One region of the Mesorhizobium sp. Root695 genome, then DNA from elsewhere that is predicted to be linked to it. Evidence: predicted binding sites of a transcription regulator. Region 1 holds the regulator's gene; each other region holds the start of a gene.
What was found. Region 1 encodes LexA, which represses DNA repair genes until DNA is damaged. Its sites were predicted from a motif close to TGTTCNNNNTGTGTTCNG; they were not measured.

Region 1 (4,078 bases):
CATGCCGCTGTCGGCCCGCCTTTCCTCTCGCGTGGAAAATGCCCGTGAAGCGATTGCCGATCATATCAGGGCCAGCGTCGGTGGCGCCGAAGGCGAGATCGCCGCTGCGCTGATCGTCGGGGTGCGCGCCGGCATTCCCGATGAAATCAATGAAGCGATGCGGCGTACCGGCATCTACCACATTATCTCCATCTCCGGGCTGCACATGGCGCTGGTCGCCGGCACCATCATGGGTTTGCTGCGCGGTGCCTTCGCCCTGTTCCCGGACTTTTCCGCGCGCCGTCCGGTCAAGAAATATGCCGCCGCCGCGGCATTGCTTTCGATCGCCGCCTATCTCATCATCTCAGGCGTCGTGGTTGCCGCCGAGCGCAGCTTCATCATGCTGGCAGTGATGCTGATTGCCGTGCTGTTCGATCGGGCAGCACTCACCATGCGCAATCTGGCGATCTCGGCGATCGCCGTCATCGTGGTGTCGCCGCATGAAGTGGTCGGCCCAAGTTTTCAGATGTCGTTCGCGGCGACTGCCGCGCTGGTCGGCGCCTATGCCGGCTGGTCGGATCATCGCGCGGGGAAAACCAGACCGCCTCCGCCAAAGCGATCCTTACCTGGCTTCCTGACGCGAAAGTTCCTGCTGGCGGCGGGTGGCCTTGCCATGACCTCGATCATCGCCGGCAGCGCCACTGCGCTGTTTGCCATCTGGCATTTTCAGCGCGTGTCGCCGCTCAGCCTGTTTGCCAATCTGGCCATCATGCCGATTGTCTCGGTCGTTATGCTGCTTGCCGTGATCAGCGCACTGACGATGCCCTTTGGCGCCGATGGACCTTTTTTGTATCTGATGGGCGAGGGCCTGACGGCGATGGTCACCATATCGGCGTGGATCTCCGAGCGTTCGCCTGTCGATGGGGTCGGATTGATTTCGCAGCAGTCTGTCCTGCTGGTGGCGATTGCCCTGGTCATCGCGACGATGGCGACGACACGGCTGCGGCTCGCGGCTCTTCCCTTTGCGCTTGCCGGCCTGCTGACCGTCTCGGATGCGCGCACGCCCGACGTGCTGATCTCGGAGGACGCCCGACTGGTTGCGTTGCCGATCGGCGGCGGCGAGCTCGCCGTCAGCCGCGCACGGCCGAACGAATTCACCGTCGACAACTGGAAACGCGCACTGACATCCGAAACCATCGTCGTGCCGGAGGTGTTCGACAAGGGCGATGGGCAATTCGAGATCGCGGATGCCCCGGAACTGCCGCCGGGATCGCCGTTCTATTGCACCTCGGGCGTCTGTCTGGCCAGGCACACGTCCGGTGCGATCATTGCCTATGTCGAAGACCGAAAAGACACCTGGAAAGCCTGCGGCTTTGCCGAGCTGATCGTTGTCAATGACGCCACGGCCTATGACGCCTGTCACAATCCGCTGGTTCTCGTCATCACCAAGCGACAACTGGCTCGCAAAGGCAGCGCTGCCATCTTCTTCGATCGCCAGTCGGCGACCACGCCGGCAACCGTCAGCTTCGCGGTGGACAGGCCTTACCGGCCCTGGCATGTACAACGCAAATTCTCACGCGAGGCGAGGGGACTGCCGCCCTTCAAGGGACCAGAGAAGCCAGTGGTTAAACCGCAGCCACCTCAGTAGCGGCGGATCAGGCCGACGAGCTTGCCTTGCACCTTGACCCTGTCCGGGCCGAAAATACGGGTTTCATAGGCTGGATTGGCGGCTTCGAGAGCAATCGAGGCGCCCTTGCGGCGGAACCGCTTCAGCGTCGCTTCCTCTTCATCCACCAGCGCCACGATGATTTCGCCGGGGCTCGCCGTATTGGCATTGCGGATTATGACGGTATCGCCGTCGAAGATGCCGGCATCGATCATCGAGTCGCCCTTGACCTCAAGGGCATAGTGCTCGCCGCCCATGATCATGTCCGGCGGCACAGAAATCGAATGCGTCTGATGCTGGATGGCATCGATCGGCACACCTGCCGCGATGCGGCCCATCACCGGGATCGAAATGGCGGAGACCACGTCGTCGTCATTGCCGGCCGAAGACATCCGCGAAGGCGCCGGCTTGAGCTGCCGGCCAAGGCCGCCTTGACCAAGACTGCCCTGGATAATGCTTGGCGAGAACTTTTTTGCCGCGTTGAGGCCGGGCGCGATCGAATCCGGCAGCCGCAACACTTCCAGCGCGCGTGCCCGGTTGGGCAGCCGCCGAATGAAGCCGCGCTCCTCTAGAGCTGTGATTAGCCGGTGAATCCCGGATTTGGAGGCAAGATTGAGCGCCTCCTTCATCTCGTCGAAGGATGGCGGAATGCCGCTTTCCTTCAGGCGTTCATGGATGAACATCAGCAGTTCGTGTTGCTTGCGCGTCAGCATGGCGGCCCCCAAGGTACCGGAAATCAGAATCAGAAAAACAAACCCAGAACAAACACTATCTGTTCCAGTTGTGTTCCGCAACTGTTTAAAGTTTAATGAATTTGTTAAGATGGCGGAAATTTTTCGGTGTTGGAAAACGGGCCTCGTTGACGACTGTCTGCCGTCACGTTGCGCTTTCTGGCATTGAAATTGTTATGGTTAATGGCCTGTGGTCCATGCCGAGCTCAGTGTTGGCATGAGCTGTCGATAGGCCCCTCGAATGTGGGTATTTCAGCTTTTCGGGCGTTCGTTCGCAGTGAACGAAACGAAGCCAAAATGCCAACCTTGGTTAATTATCGCGGCTGGCGCTGGCCCCCAGCAATGAACGCATTTGCGAGCTGGAAATTCGTCCCTCGGTCATATGACTTGGGGAGAGCCGGCGACGACAGATCGTCGAAAGGGCTGCGTCAGGTGACAGCCTCCTTGACGGCGAAACGCTGGTCCTTCCATGCACCCGTGCGCAGAATGTCTTCCAGCACCTCGACCGCCAGCCACACATCCTTGTAGCCGACATAGAGCGGTGTGAAGCCGAAACGGATGGTCGATGGCGCGCGGAAATCACCGATCACCCCACGCTCGATCAGCGCCCGCATGATTTGATAGCCGTGATCGTTATGGAACGACACTTGGCTGCCGCGCTTGGTCGCGTCGCGGGTGCTCTCCAGCGTGAGACCATAGGCGCCGCACTTCTCTTCGACGAGCTGGATGAACAGTTCGGTCAGCGCGACGCTCTTCTTTCGCAATGCCGCCATGTCGACGTCGTTCCAGATGGCAAGCGCGCCTTTGAGCGCCCGCATCGACAGGACCGGCTGCGTGCCGCACAGAAAGCGGCGGATGCCGGTGCCGGCAACATAACCCTGTTCGAAGGCAAAGGGCCGCGCATGCCCCCACCAGCCACTGAGCGGCTGGCTGATATCGCCGTGGTGGCGCTTTGCGGCATAGATGAAGGCAGGCGCGCCCGGACCGCCGTTGAGGTACTTGTAGGTGCAGCCGATGGCGAAATCGGCATTTGCATGGTCGAGTTCGACCGGCAGAGCGCCCGCGGTGTGGCAGAGATCCCAGACGATCAGCGCTCCGGCCGCATGAGCCTTGCGCGTCAGCGCCGCCATGTCGCGCAGTTCACCCGATTTGTAATTGACGTGGTTGACCACCACCACCGCGACGCTTTCGTCGATCAGCTCTTCGATGGTTGGCGCGTCGACGCCAGCGAGGCGCAGCACGACGCCATCCCGGGTCGAGGCCACGCCTTCGGCGATGTACAGGTCGGTGGGAAAACTATCACCCTCGGCGACGATGGCCAACCGGCCGGGCCGCATCTCCAGCGCCGCATGCAGCACCTTGTAGATGTTGGCCGACGTCGTGTCGCAGACGACGGTCTGGCCGGCCGCGGCTCCGATCAGGCGTCCGATCTGGTCGCCGAGTTCGATCGGCATGTCGAACCATCCGGCTGTGTTCCAGGCTCGGATGAGATCCTGGGCCCATTCCTGGGTCGCCGCCTGCTGCAGCTCGCCAAGAGCGGCATGCGACGCTGCCCCCAGTGAATTGCCGTCGAGATAGATCACCCCCTCTGGCAAAATGAAACGATCGCGCATGGCACGCAGCGGATCCGTGGCATCCATCGCTTCGATTGCAGCCAGATCAGGAATTCCACCCATGGTCAGTCAGTCCTCTGTTGTTCGCG
Region 2 (4,078 bases), on a different contig from region 1:
GGCTGACACCTCGCGCAGAGCCGCGCGCGGCTTCGGCTTCAGTTCGTCGCTTTCAGCCAGCTTGGCGGCGGCTTCCAGCATCGGGATGCGCAGTGCACGGGCCGTGTCGTGGATCTGGCGGATGGTGGCTTCGCCAAGGCCGCGCTTCGGCACATTGACGATGCGTTCGAAGGCGAGGTCGTCGGCGCCTTGCGCGACGACGCGGAAAAAGGCCAGTGCATCGCGGATTTCCATGCGTTCGTAAAAACGCGGGCCGCCGATGACGCGATAGTTGAGGCCGAGCGTGACGAAGCGGTCCTCGAATTCGCGCATCTGGAAGGAGGCGCGGACCAGGATCGCCATGTCGTTGAGATTGTGCTTTTGCCGCTGGTAGGTCTCGATGGTCTCGCCGACGGCGCGGGCTTCCTCCTCGGAATCCCAGGCGGCGTGGACATGCACCTTGCCGTCCTCCGGCTCGTCGCGGTCGGTGAACAGCGTCTTGCCGAAACGGCCCTCATTGTGGGCGATGAGGTGGGAGGCGGCGCCCAGTATGTGCGCGGTCGAGCGGTAGTTGCGCTCCAGCCGGATGATGGTGGCGCCCGGAAAATCCTTGTCGAAGCGCAGGATGTTGTCGATCTCGGCGCCGCGCCAGCCATAGATGGACTGATCGTCGTCGCCGACGCAGCAAATATTCACGCTCACGGGCTGTTCCGCGCCTGCCGGCGCGGGCCCTCCGCGGGGGCCTCGCAACGGCTCGGACGGACGGTCGTCCTTGCGGCCTTCGGCCGATTGGAGATTAGTCGCCGAAGGCTTGCGTCCCGCATCAGGCCGCTGCGCCAGCAGCCGCAGCCACATATATTGCGCTGTGTTGGTGTCCTGATACTCGTCGACGAGGATGTATTTGAAGCGCTTGTGGTATTCCTTCAGCACGTCCGGATTGGCGCGGAAGATGCGGATCGGGTGGCACAGAAGGTCGCCGAAGTCGCAGGCATTCAGCGTCTTCAGCCGCTCCTGATAGGCCTTGTAGAGTTCACGGCCCTTGCCGTTGGCGAAGGCGCGCGCGTCGCCCTCGGCGATATCGGCCGGACCTTGCCCCTTGTTCTTCCAGCCGTCGATCATCTGGGCGAACTGCTTGGCCGGCCAGCGCTTGTCGTCGAGCCCTTCGGCCTGGATCAGCTGCTTGATCAGCCGCACGACGTCGTCGGTGTCGAGGATGGTGAAGTCGGATCTCAAGCCGGCAAGCTCGGCATGGCGGCGCAGCAGCTTGACGCCGATCGAGTGGAAGGTGCCGAGCCATGGCATGCCCTCGACATTGCCTTCGCCGATCAGAACGCCGATGCGGATCTTCATCTCGCGCGCGGCCTTGTTGGTGAAGGTCACCGCCAGGATCTGCGACGGGAAGGCCTTGCCGGTGGCGAGGATGTGGGCGATGCGGGTGGTCAAGACGCGGGTCTTGCCGGTGCCGGCGCCGGCCAGCACCAGAACCGGACCTTCGGTGGTTTCCACCGCCAGCCGCTGTTCCGGGTTCAGCCCCTTCAGATAGTCGGGTGCGTTGTTGTGACCGCTGCGGGCGGCCATGGCGCGTGCGGCAATGCCCGACGGGGCCGTGGGCCGCGCATTGGGTTCGTCGAAAAAAGGCATGTCTTCGGAAAAGCCGGACATTGCCCCGAATGTAGTGATTCGGGAGCGAAAGACCAGAAGTGTCTACGTTTTGTTCCGGTAAAGTGCCTGATATCGCCGTTCAGGCCTTGCGGTAGCCGAGGGCGACGAAAAATCGATGGCCGAACGAGCGCGCCTCCTCCGTCATCAAGGCGCCGAGACTGCTGGAAAACCCTGATCCAGGCAAGATGGATTGCCACCGTGGCGTGTGGCCAACTTGACAGGCGCGGCAGGCAGGAGAAAGTTGCGTTCAGGGCAGGAAGGTAACGCCGGGTTGCCCATGGCCGCGCCGCGAGAGCGCGCAACAGTCGAAGGAGTATCATCTTGGCTGTCACCATCACCTCCCTCATTCTCTTGCTCATCGGTCTTGCGCTCGGCGGCGGTGGTATCCGTCTCGCGATGCTGGGCGGCAGCTGGTATTACATCATCACCGGCCTCGCCTTCCTGATCGCCGCCTGGCTACTCTACCGGCGCAGATCCACCGCGCTGTGGCTCTACGCGGCGATCGTGGTCGGCACGCTGGCCTGGGCGGTCTGGGAAACCGGCTTCGACTGGTGGGAACTTGGGCCCCGCGGCGGCATCATCGTGCTGGTGGCGTTGTGGCTGCTGACGCCATGGGCGAGGCGGGGTCTTGCCGGCCCTGACGCGCGAGCGCCGCTCATCCTTTCCGTGCTGGCATCGCTTGCCGTCGCCGGTTATTCGATGACAGGAGATCCGAAGGACATTGCCGGCGAACTCTCCACCGACAAGGTGATCGCCAACGCCAACCTCGGCAATGATGTGCCGGCCGGCGAGTGGCACTATTACGGACGCACGCAATTCGGCCAGCGCTATTCGCCGCTCGACCAGATCACGCCGGACAATGTCGCCAAGCTACAGCCGGCCTGGACCTACCGCACCGGCGACGTGAAGGGACCGGACGACGTCGTGGAGACCACCTATCAGGTGACGCCGCTGAAGATCGGTGACATGCTCTACATCTGTACGCCGCACAATTTCGCCATCGCCATCGACGCCGCGAGCGGCAAGGAGAAATGGCGCTACGATCCCAAGATCAAGCTCGACAAGGACCGCCAGCACCAGACCTGCCGCGGCGTGTCCTATTATGCCGATACCGCAATCGCCGCCGGGCAGCCCTGTGCTGCGCGCGTCTACCTGCCGACCTCGGACGCGCGGCTGATCGCGCTCGATGCCGCCAACGGGCAGGTCTGTCCGACTTTCGCCGAGGGCGGCACGCTGAACCTTCTGACCAACATGCCCTATCCGAAGTCGGGCTATTATTACTCGACCTCGGCACCGCTGATCTCGGGCGGCAAGATCATCGTCGGCGGTGCGGTCAACGACAATTATTCGACGCAGGAGCCGTCGGGCGTCATCCGCGCTTACGATGTCGGCACCGGCAAGCTGCTATGGAACTGGGATTCCGGGAATCCGGAACAGACGACGCCGCTGGCAGCCGGCCAGACCTATACCGCCAACTCGCCCAACATGTGGTCGACGCCGAGCGCCGACGAGAAGCTCGGCCTGCTCTACGTGCCGCTCGGCAACCAGACGCCGGATCAGCTCGGCGCCGGGCGCAGCGACAATGTCGAGAAGTTCTCGTCGTCGATCACCGCGCTCGATCTCAACACCGGGCAGGTGCGCTGGGTGCGGCAGACCGTACATCACGACCTCTGGGACATGGACGTGCCGGCGCAGCCGAGCCTGATCGACATCACCAAACCCGACGGCACGATCGTCCCGGCGCTGGTCGGGCCGACCAAGCAGGGCGACCTCTATGTGCTCGACCGCCGCACCGGAGAGCCGGTCATCGCGGTCAACGAGGTGGCGGCGCCCGGCGGCGCGATCGAGGGCGATCACACATCGCCGACGCAGCCGGTCTCCGATCTCACCTTCATGCCGAAACCGCTCACCGGCGCCGACATGTGGGGCCTCACCATGTTCGACCAGTTGGCTTGCCGGATCGAATTCCAGGGCCTGCGTTATGAGGGTCGCTATACACCCCCTTCCGTCCAGGGCTCGCTGATCTATCCCGGCAATTTCGGCACCTTCAACTGGGGTGGTGTCGCTGTCGACCCGGTCCGGCAGGTGCTGTTCGGCATGCCGACCTATCTGGCCTTCAAGTCACAGCTCATTCCGCGCGACCAGGTGCCGCCCCCGGACGAGGGTCGCGGCAGCGAGCAGGGACTGAACCGCAACGAGGGCGCGCCCTATGCAGTGGTGATGGGACCGTTTCTCTCGCCGCTCGGCATTCCTTGCCAGGCGCCGCCCTGGGGCTATGTCGCCGGCGTCGATCTCAGGACCGGCAAGATCGCCTACAAGCACCGCAACGGCACCGTCTACGACATGACGCCGCTGCCGCTGCCGCTGAAGGTCGGGGTGCCGGGCATTGGCGGGCCGATGATCACCGCTGGCGGCGTTGCCTTCCTGGGTGCGGCGG
Region 3 (4,078 bases), on a different contig from region 1:
ATGACCTTGTTGACGCTACCCGCCATGATATTTCTCCGCGCTCATCTGAAACAAATTTTTGTCGCAGCACCTTACAGGCTGCGGACGTCAGCCGCCTGCCATGGCTGCCTTTACCCACAAGGTTTTTGTTCCCTTTTCGTTCTTATCTGCATGCCCGCTTATTGTCAAGGAATGGCAGCAACATCTGAAGCCCTCATATGGGTTCGAAAAGAGCGCTTGCCAAATCAATAAGTGTAGACTTATGCTTTGGTCATGATCGAAGCAGAGATTTTCCGAGCCCTGGCCGACCCGACGCGCCGCGCCGTCTTTGAGCGGCTCGCCGCTGGCGAGATGAGCGTGTCGGAATTGCGCACCGGCATGACGGTGTCGCAGCCGGCGGTGTCGCAGCATCTGGCGGTGCTGCGCGGCGCCGGCCTGGTGGTCGAGCGGCGTGCGGGCCGCAACGCGTTTTACCGCGCCGATCCGCAGGGGCTCGCCCCCTTGCTCTCCTGGATCGAACGCTACCGGACCTTCTGGCCGGAACGCATCGAAAGGCTGAAGGCGGTTTTGAAGGACATGGATCAATGAAGAAGGCGAGATCAAAGACCAACGAGAGCCAAAGCGACGAGCCGGATGCGATCGAATTCGAGTACGACCTTGCCGAGCCGCCGGAAAAGGTCTGGCGGGCTCTAACCATACCCGAGCTGCTCGCCGCTTGGATGATGCCGAACGACATCAGGCCGGAAATCGGCAATCGTTTTGCCTTCACCGGTCCGGATGCGCCGATCGAATGCGAAATCCTCGACGCCGAGCCCGAACGGCTGTTGCGCTATTCCTGGCGGGAGCGCTCGCAGCCAGGCGATGGCGCGCGGCAGGATCCGCTCGACAGCCCATTGGACAGCATTGTCACTTTCACGCTCGCCCGCACCGTTTCCGGTGGCACGCATCTGCGCATCGTCCATGACGGCTTCGCCCGAACGGCAATGCCCGCAATTGCCATGACCGGCGCCGGCTGCCGGCTTTCGCTCGACGCAAACAACTCACGCAAGCCAATCGCCGCAAACACGCCTCGCCTCTTGCTGCGTGCAGCCTGAGCGACAACAACGGAGACATAAAATGAGCGGCCTTGCCAGTCTGGTGCCGATGGTGATCGAGCAATCGAGCCGCGGCGAACGTGCCTTCGACATCTTTTCACGTCTGTTGCGCGAGCGCATCGTCTTCATCAACGGCGAGATCAACGACGACATCTCCGCGCTGGTCTGCGCACAGCTGCTGTCGCTGGAATCGGACAATCCCGACAAGGAGATCTCGCTCTACATCAACTCGCCGGGTGGCGTGGTGACCAGCGGCTTCGCCATCTACGACACGATGCAGTACATCAGTTGCCCGGTGTCGACCGTGTGCATGGGCTTCGCCGCCTCGATGGCTTCATTCCTGCTGATGGCAGGCACGCCGGGGCGCCGGATTTCCCTGCCGAACGCCACCATCCTGCTGCATCAGCCGCTGGGCGGGTTCCAGGGCCAGGCCTCCGACATCCAGCGCCATGCCGAGCGCATCGGCCAGACGAAGCGGCGCATGGCTGAACTCTACGCGCAGCATTGCGGCCGCACCTATGATGAGGTCGAGCGCACGCTGGACCGCGATCACTTCATGACGGCCCGAGAGGCCCAGGCATGGGGCATCGTCGACCATGTTTTCGACACGCGAAAAAAGGCGGCATGAAGCCAGGGCCCTATCCGGCTCCTGCCGGTTGTCGAAGATTTGACGATGCCGGTTCTGGTCCCGTCGCCGGCACGTCACTATAGTCCTGAGATGACCGACACTCATCCGTCCAGACCACTGCGCCGCGTCATCGCCGTCGTGGTGCTCGCTTTTGCCGGCCTCGTGAGCGGCACGGCACTTGCCGAGGACAGTTCGCCGGCGCAGAAAGACGCTCTGCCCGGCGTGACCGGCGACTATCGCATCGCCAAGCCGGCTCCCCAGCCCGAACCCGACGACGCGTTTCCCGGCAGCGGCAATGGCCAGTTCAAGATCGGCAATACGGAAGTCAGGATTTCCGGCAGCATCACCGTCGATGTCGGCGCCGGCTCAATCGGGCTGCCGCGCCACTGACAGTGCGTGCCAGCGCGTGCTGCGTTGCGCCTATCGCCAACAAGACAATCCGCACATAAAAACGGCCCCGCCGTGCTTTGCGCAAACGGTCGGGGCCTTTTGGATCTCAAATCCAATTTTACCGGGAGTGTACTGCCGGCGTTTGATTTCGGATGCACCGCGGCATTCAGCCGACGATCCGACTAGCAGTCTCTGATTTTTGTGGGATATGGCAGGTCACGGTTTGTCGGGTGGCGCAAACGCTAAACCCTGGCACTTATGCCTGCCGCGGCTCCAGTGACAACTGGAACCCGAGGGGACGATCCGGTGGCGTCATAGCTCCGCTCCTGTGTCCGTTGCGACATTGTTGTCCCGAAGCACAAATCGCGAATGCCTGCGGCGTCTCGCAGGCCGCCTCTGGGCGGCGAGGCCATCGAAAGACGGCCGGCTTCGTTGACTGCTGGAGTCTGCTCCCCTGAGTCGGGGACGTCAACCATCAATAGCCGGTTACCGAAAAATGTGATCGCTGGGAGGTTACGTGCAAGTCAGTTTTTGCACAGCTTTGTCAGGAGCGTGTTCGGCCTTTGTTCTTTCCGCTTGCCCGTTCATGCGAAAGACGGTTAAACGCTTTGTCGGGAATTGTGGCGTCTCTCGACGTGGCGGCAAAACTACCTACATAGGGGATGGCCGGGAAAACCCGCCATTCCAGGAAATTCCAGACTCTGAGGCGGCGACCGGCGATGGCCGACCATAAATATCTTTCCATTCGCGGGGCGCGCGAACACAATCTGAAGAATGTCGATCTCGATCTGCCGCGTGACAGCCTGATTGTCATGACCGGCCTGTCGGGTTCCGGCAAATCGTCGCTTGCCTTCGACACCATCTACGCCGAAGGCCAGCGCCGCTATGTCGAAAGCCTGTCGGCCTATGCGCGGCAATTCCTCGAAATGATGCAGAAGCCTGACGTCGACCAAATCGATGGCCTGTCGCCCGCCATCTCCATCGAGCAGAAGACCACCTCGAAGAACCCGCGTTCGACCGTCGGCACTGTCACCGAAATCTACGACTACATGCGCCTGCTGTTCGCGCGCGTCGGCATCCCCTATTCGCCGGCCACCGGCCTGCCGATCGAGAGCCAGACGGTTTCGCAGATGGTCGACCGTGTGCTGGCGGTCGAGGAAGGCACGCGCCTGTTCATCCTGGCGCCGATAGTGCGCGGCCGCAAAGGCGAATACCGCAAGGAATTGCTGGAGCTGCAGAAGAAGGGTTTTCAGCGCGTCAAGGTCGACGGCGTCTTCTACGAGATCGCCGACGTGCCGGCGCTTGACAAGAAATACAAGCATGACCTCGACGTCGTCGTCGACCGTATCGTCGTGCGCGGTGATCTGGCAACGCGGCTTGCCGATTCCATCGAGACCGCGCTGAAACTGGCCGAAGGGCTGGCGGTCGCCGAATTCGCCGACAAGCCGCTCGATTCCAGCCAGACCGGCGAGGATTCGGTCAACAAGTCGAAGAACGAGACGCATGAGCGCATCCTGTTCTCGGAAAAATTTGCTTGCCCGGTCTCCGGCTTCACCATTCCGGAGATCGAGCCCAGGCTGTTCTCTTTCAACAACCCATTCGGCGCCTGTCCGACCTGCGACGGCCTCGGCAGCCAGCGCGCCATCGATGGCAATCTGATCGTGCCGGACGAAAACATCTCGCTGCGCGACGGCGCCGTCAGCCCGTGGGCGAAGTCGACCTCGCCCTACTACGCGCAGACGCTGGAGGCGCTCGGCAAAGCCTATGGCTTCAAGCTCGGTGACAAATTCAAGGATCTGACCGAAGAGGCAAAGGAAGCCATCCTGCGCGGCACCGGCGAGCGCGAAATCACCTTCCAGTACGATGACGGCTTGCGCTCCTACAAGACGACAAAAACCTTCGAAGGCGTCATCCCGAATCTCGAGCGGCGCTGGAAAGAAACTGAATCCGCCTGGATGCGCGAAGAAATCGAGCGCTTTATGTCGGC
Region 4 (4,078 bases), on a different contig from region 1:
CCTCACCTATGCCGCCTTGGGACGGCCCGACTATCATGTCGGCATGTTGATCGAGGCGCCGGCCCCCGGCATGCGCCTGGCGCCTAGGCACTACCACATGCTGGAAGAGGAGCATGCGCTGATCCTGGAAGGGCAGGTGACGCTGCTGCTTGGCGATGAGCGCCACGAGATGAAGGCCGGCGACTATGTCTGCTTTCCCGCCGGTTTGGCGGTCGGGCATTCCTTCCTCAACAGCGGCACGGGACCGTGCCGCTATCTGATGATCGGCGAGAAAAATCCCAACGAGGTCTGCGTCTATCCCGATTCCAACAAGATGGCGGTCGACGCCTTGCGCCGGCGCGACGGCATTTTCGACATGGCTGCGGTGAGGCGGTACTGGGATGGTGAAGAGACGGAATAAGACGCTCCAGCCGCACCGATATCGCGCGCTGAAGCTGTTTGTCGTGATCTCATTGAACAGACTGGATGAGCCATAGGAGAGCCAGAAGGTTGGCGAGCGATGCGCCGGCCGGGCCGAAGGTTTTCATCCGATCGTCGATCGTGGCGCCTATGACGGCATCTCCAGCCTGCACGAGGATCGTTGTCCAGGCGATGGCCTCAAGCCATTCCGTCGAACCCGTAAAAAATGGCACGGCGCTTACGACCACCAAAGCTGCGCTGCGTGCACAGCCGTACAATGCCACCGTCCGGGCGCTGCCGGTTTCGTTCATGACGGCAGCCAAGGAGAAACCGAGACTGACAACCGCGCTGAGAGCTGTGACCAACGCGCAAACGATGAAGGGTGCGAACATGAGATTCCATGGCTTGTGTCAGGGACATCTTACTCGAATAGCCACCAGTGAGGAGATCAAGATTTTTCACGGCCTGCCGCCCCTCGGTTACAATGCCGACGCGGTCACATTCAGGATGGCGTCAACCGCGCTCACAGCTCCTTCTGCGCCAGCTCCCTGAATTCGTCGGGCACCGAGCGCGCCGCGTCCAGCGCCACCGTGCCGTAGCCGACCGCCTGTTTGCCGAAGCGCTCACGGATCTTGTCGATGGCGCGGTCGGCGCCGAAGCGTGCCAGGCCCTTCTTCGTGCCGGGACGGCGTTTCTCGTCCGCGAGGCCGAGCGGCAGTTCGAGCTGTAGCTCGAGGCTTTCCTCCAGGTGCGATACCGAGATCGCCAGCAGCGAGATCGTCTTCTCCTGGCGGTGGTCGGCAAGCACGCCGCGCACCAGATCGCCGGCGATCTCGGCCAACATCGTTGTCGCCGAGATCGGCTGGTCAAGGGTGATTGAGCGGGTGACGGCGCTGAGACCGGCAAAGCGCACGCGCACCGTCACCGTGCGGCCGGGCCGCGCCTTGGCGCGCAGCCGGCTGGCGACGCGGTCGGCCAGATGCAGCAGAGTGGGCACGATGACATCAGCCACGGCGGGCTTCTGGCCAAGCGCCGATTGCGCACCGGCCGAATGCGCCCGGCGCTTCGTCTCCAGTTTCCGCGGGTCGCGGTTCCAGGACAGGGCGGCGAGCTTCTCGCCGGCGGCGGGACCAAGCAGCCGCGTCAGCGTGCCGCTGTGCGTCCTGGCCAACTGGCCGATGGTCTCGACGCCGATTTCGCCCAGCCGCGCTTTGGTCGCCGGGCCAACGCCCCACATCAGCCCGACCGGCAGATCGTGCAGGAAGGCGATCTCCGTGCCAGGCTCGACGACGACCAGCCCGTCGGGCTTGGCCACCTGCGAGGCGATCTTGGCCAGATGCTTGGTGCGTGCCACGCCGATCGAGATCGGCAGGCCGAGTTCGGATCGCACGCGGCGGCGGATGGTCGTGGCGATCTCTTCTGGCTGCCCGAACAGATGCGTGCAGCCGGCGACATCGGCAAAGGCCTCGTCGATGGAAATGCGCTCGACCAGCGGGGTGAAATCGTCGAGCACTTTTATCGCCGCGTCGCCCAGCCGCTGGTAATGGCTGAAATTGCCGCCGACGAAGATCAGCTGCGGGCAAAGCTCACGCGCCTTGCGCCCCGGCATGCCGCCGCGCACGCCAAAGGCGCGTGCCTCATAGGAGGCAGCGAGCACAACGCCACCGCCCACCGCGATCGGCTTGCCGCGCAGCGACGGGTCGAGCAATTGCTCGACCGAGGCATAGAAGGCGTCGAGATCGGCATGCAGGATGGTGGCTGTCGTTTCCATCCCGACCGCACATCCGCAGTTGCTGATAGATCTGAACAAATAGAGAACAAAGGCGGATCATTGTCAAGTGGAGAGCGATTTGTGCAGCAAAGAGCCGCGCCGGTTCGGCTTGAGCGCCCTGCCTAGACAATATGCTCGGCCCTCAGCGCCGTTTTCATCTGTTCCAGCGCCGCCTCGCCACCGGCCGTCAGCTCTTCGGCGATGCGAGCCAGCTTGTCGTCGGCCTTGCGGTGCTTGCTGCCCCAGGCGCCGAGCGTCGCCAGCACTGGCAAGAGGTCGATGCCGGCTTCGGTCAGCCGGTAGACCGTCTTCAGCCCATGCGTCGGGTCGTCGCTTCTGGTGAGGATGCCTTCGTCCTGAAGGGTTTGCAGCCGCTCGGCCAGCGTGCGCGAGGAGATACCTTCGTCGGATTGCAGGAATTCGCGAAAATGCCTTTTTCCGGCGAAGACCAGGTCTCGGATGATGAGCAGCGTCCAGCGGTCGCCGACGAGTTCGAGCGACAGGTTGATCGGGCAGCCGGATTTTTCGCGCGTCGACATCTATGGTTCCATTTTTAAATCACTTTACTATTGACACCATTTTGGCCGTGCGTCAATGCTTCCAAATGTAAACCATATAACGTTGATCGCGACGGCTCGCCGGACGCACGCTTTGAGCAGGGACAAACCGAGGAGAATGATGATGAGAAAGCTGATCCTTCAGATGCAGATGTCGGTCGACGGCTTTGTCGGCGCCAATGAGGACCATCCCTGGCAGCTCTGGGAATGGGGTGACGAGAGCGCCTGGGACGGCGAGCTGAAGCAGGACTTCAACGCCGTCTTCGCCGGTATCGACACCATCCTGCTCAGCCGCAAGATGGCGCAGGAGGGCTATCTCACCCATTGGGGCAACGCGGCGAAGAAATTTCCGCGCGATCCGTTCTATGCCTTTGCGCAACGCATCGTCGACGCCCGGAAGGTGGTGCTGAGCGACAAGCTCAAGCAATCGGCCTGGGAGCGCACGAGGGTGGCCAGCGGCGACCTGCCGCGTGAGGTCAGCGCGCTGAAGGCGGGCGAGGGCAGCGACATGGTCGTGTTCGGCGGGGCAGGTTTCGCGTCGGCGCTGATCGCGGCCGGATTGGTCGACGAGTTCCAGTTATTCATCAACCCGGCGGTGCTGGGCGCCGGACGCCGCATCTTCGACCAAGGTGGTTTCAAAACCCTGCGCCTGCTCGGCTCGAAGGCCTATGCCTGCGGCATGGTGGTCAACCGCTACGCATCGGCGAGATGAGGAAGGCGTGAAAGGCATCCGCCGACAAAAAATGTTTGGATGGAATCCTTTGCCCGCGTTTCTTCGTCTTCAAGGTGCGGTCGCCTGACAGGCAAGCCGCGACAATCCCGAACGGAGAGAGAAGATCATGATCCTGGTGACAGGCGCCACGGGCCTGAACGGCAAGTCGATCGTGCGGGAGTTCGCACGGGAGAACCATGAGGTGAGGGCACTGGTACGAGATCCGGCCCGGGCATCGGCGGCGGGCCTTGACGAGCTTGCCGGTGTAGAACCGATCGAGGGCGACATGCGCCGGCCTGAAACGCTGGGCGCCGCGCTCGACGGTGTCGACCGCGTGCTGATGATTTCGACCGCCGCTGAGGACATGACGGAAACGCAGTGCCGCTTCATCGATGCCTGCAAGCAGGCCGGCGTTGCCCATGTGGTGAAGTTTTCCGGCGCGGAATCCAACATCGGCTATGACGCAACGAAATTCCGCTTCACGCGCATGCACGAGGAGACCGAGCGCTATCTGGAAGGGGCAGGCATGGCGTGGACGCATCTGCGCCCCAGCCAGTTCATGCAGGTCTATCTGCGCGACGCGCCGGCCATTGCCGCCGAGGGTGCGTTCACTCTCGCGCTCGGCGATACCGAACTGTC

Region 2: a site for LexA is predicted at 1,681-1,698, ahead of ASD99_RS04825 (ATP-dependent helicase). Genes of this name have one in related genera too.
Region 3: a site for LexA is predicted at 2,645-2,662, ahead of uvrA (excinuclease ABC subunit UvrA). Genes of this name have one in related genera too.
Region 4: a site for LexA is predicted at 2,202-2,219, ahead of dinB (DNA polymerase IV). Genes of this name have one in related genera too.

Annotation. Positions count from the first base shown of each region.
Region 1 is NZ_LMHO01000025.1:4,107-8,184, forward strand. Features, by position in the region: gene ASD99_RS22560 (ComEC/Rec2 family competence protein) at 1-1,627, shown strand, start outside; gene lexA (transcriptional repressor LexA) at 1,621-2,358, opposite strand; gene kynU (kynureninase) at 2,805-4,052, opposite strand.
Region 2 is NZ_LMHO01000003.1:144,666-148,743, forward strand. Features, by position in the region: gene ASD99_RS04825 (ATP-dependent helicase) at 1-1,641, opposite strand, end outside; gene ASD99_RS04830 (glucose/quinate/shikimate family membrane-bound PQQ-dependent dehydrogenase) at 1,963-4,078, shown strand, end outside.
Region 3 is NZ_LMHO01000044.1:215,063-219,140, reverse strand. Features, by position in the region: gene ASD99_RS28915 (single-stranded DNA-binding protein) at 1-26, opposite strand, end outside; gene ASD99_RS28910 (ArsR/SmtB family transcription factor) at 253-567, shown strand; gene ASD99_RS28905 (SRPBCC family protein) at 564-1,073, shown strand; gene ASD99_RS28900 (ATP-dependent Clp protease proteolytic subunit) at 1,096-1,701, shown strand; gene ASD99_RS28895 (hypothetical protein) at 1,792-2,091, shown strand; gene uvrA (excinuclease ABC subunit UvrA) at 2,811-4,078, shown strand, end outside.
Region 4 is NZ_LMHO01000002.1:140,749-144,826, forward strand. Features, by position in the region: gene ASD99_RS31780 (cupin domain-containing protein) at 1-400, shown strand, start outside; gene ASD99_RS03745 (hypothetical protein) at 450-791, opposite strand; gene dinB (DNA polymerase IV) at 923-2,170, opposite strand; gene ASD99_RS03755 (winged helix-turn-helix transcriptional regulator) at 2,293-2,709, opposite strand; gene ASD99_RS03760 (dihydrofolate reductase family protein) at 2,852-3,439, shown strand; gene ASD99_RS03765 (SDR family oxidoreductase) at 3,567-4,078, shown strand, end outside.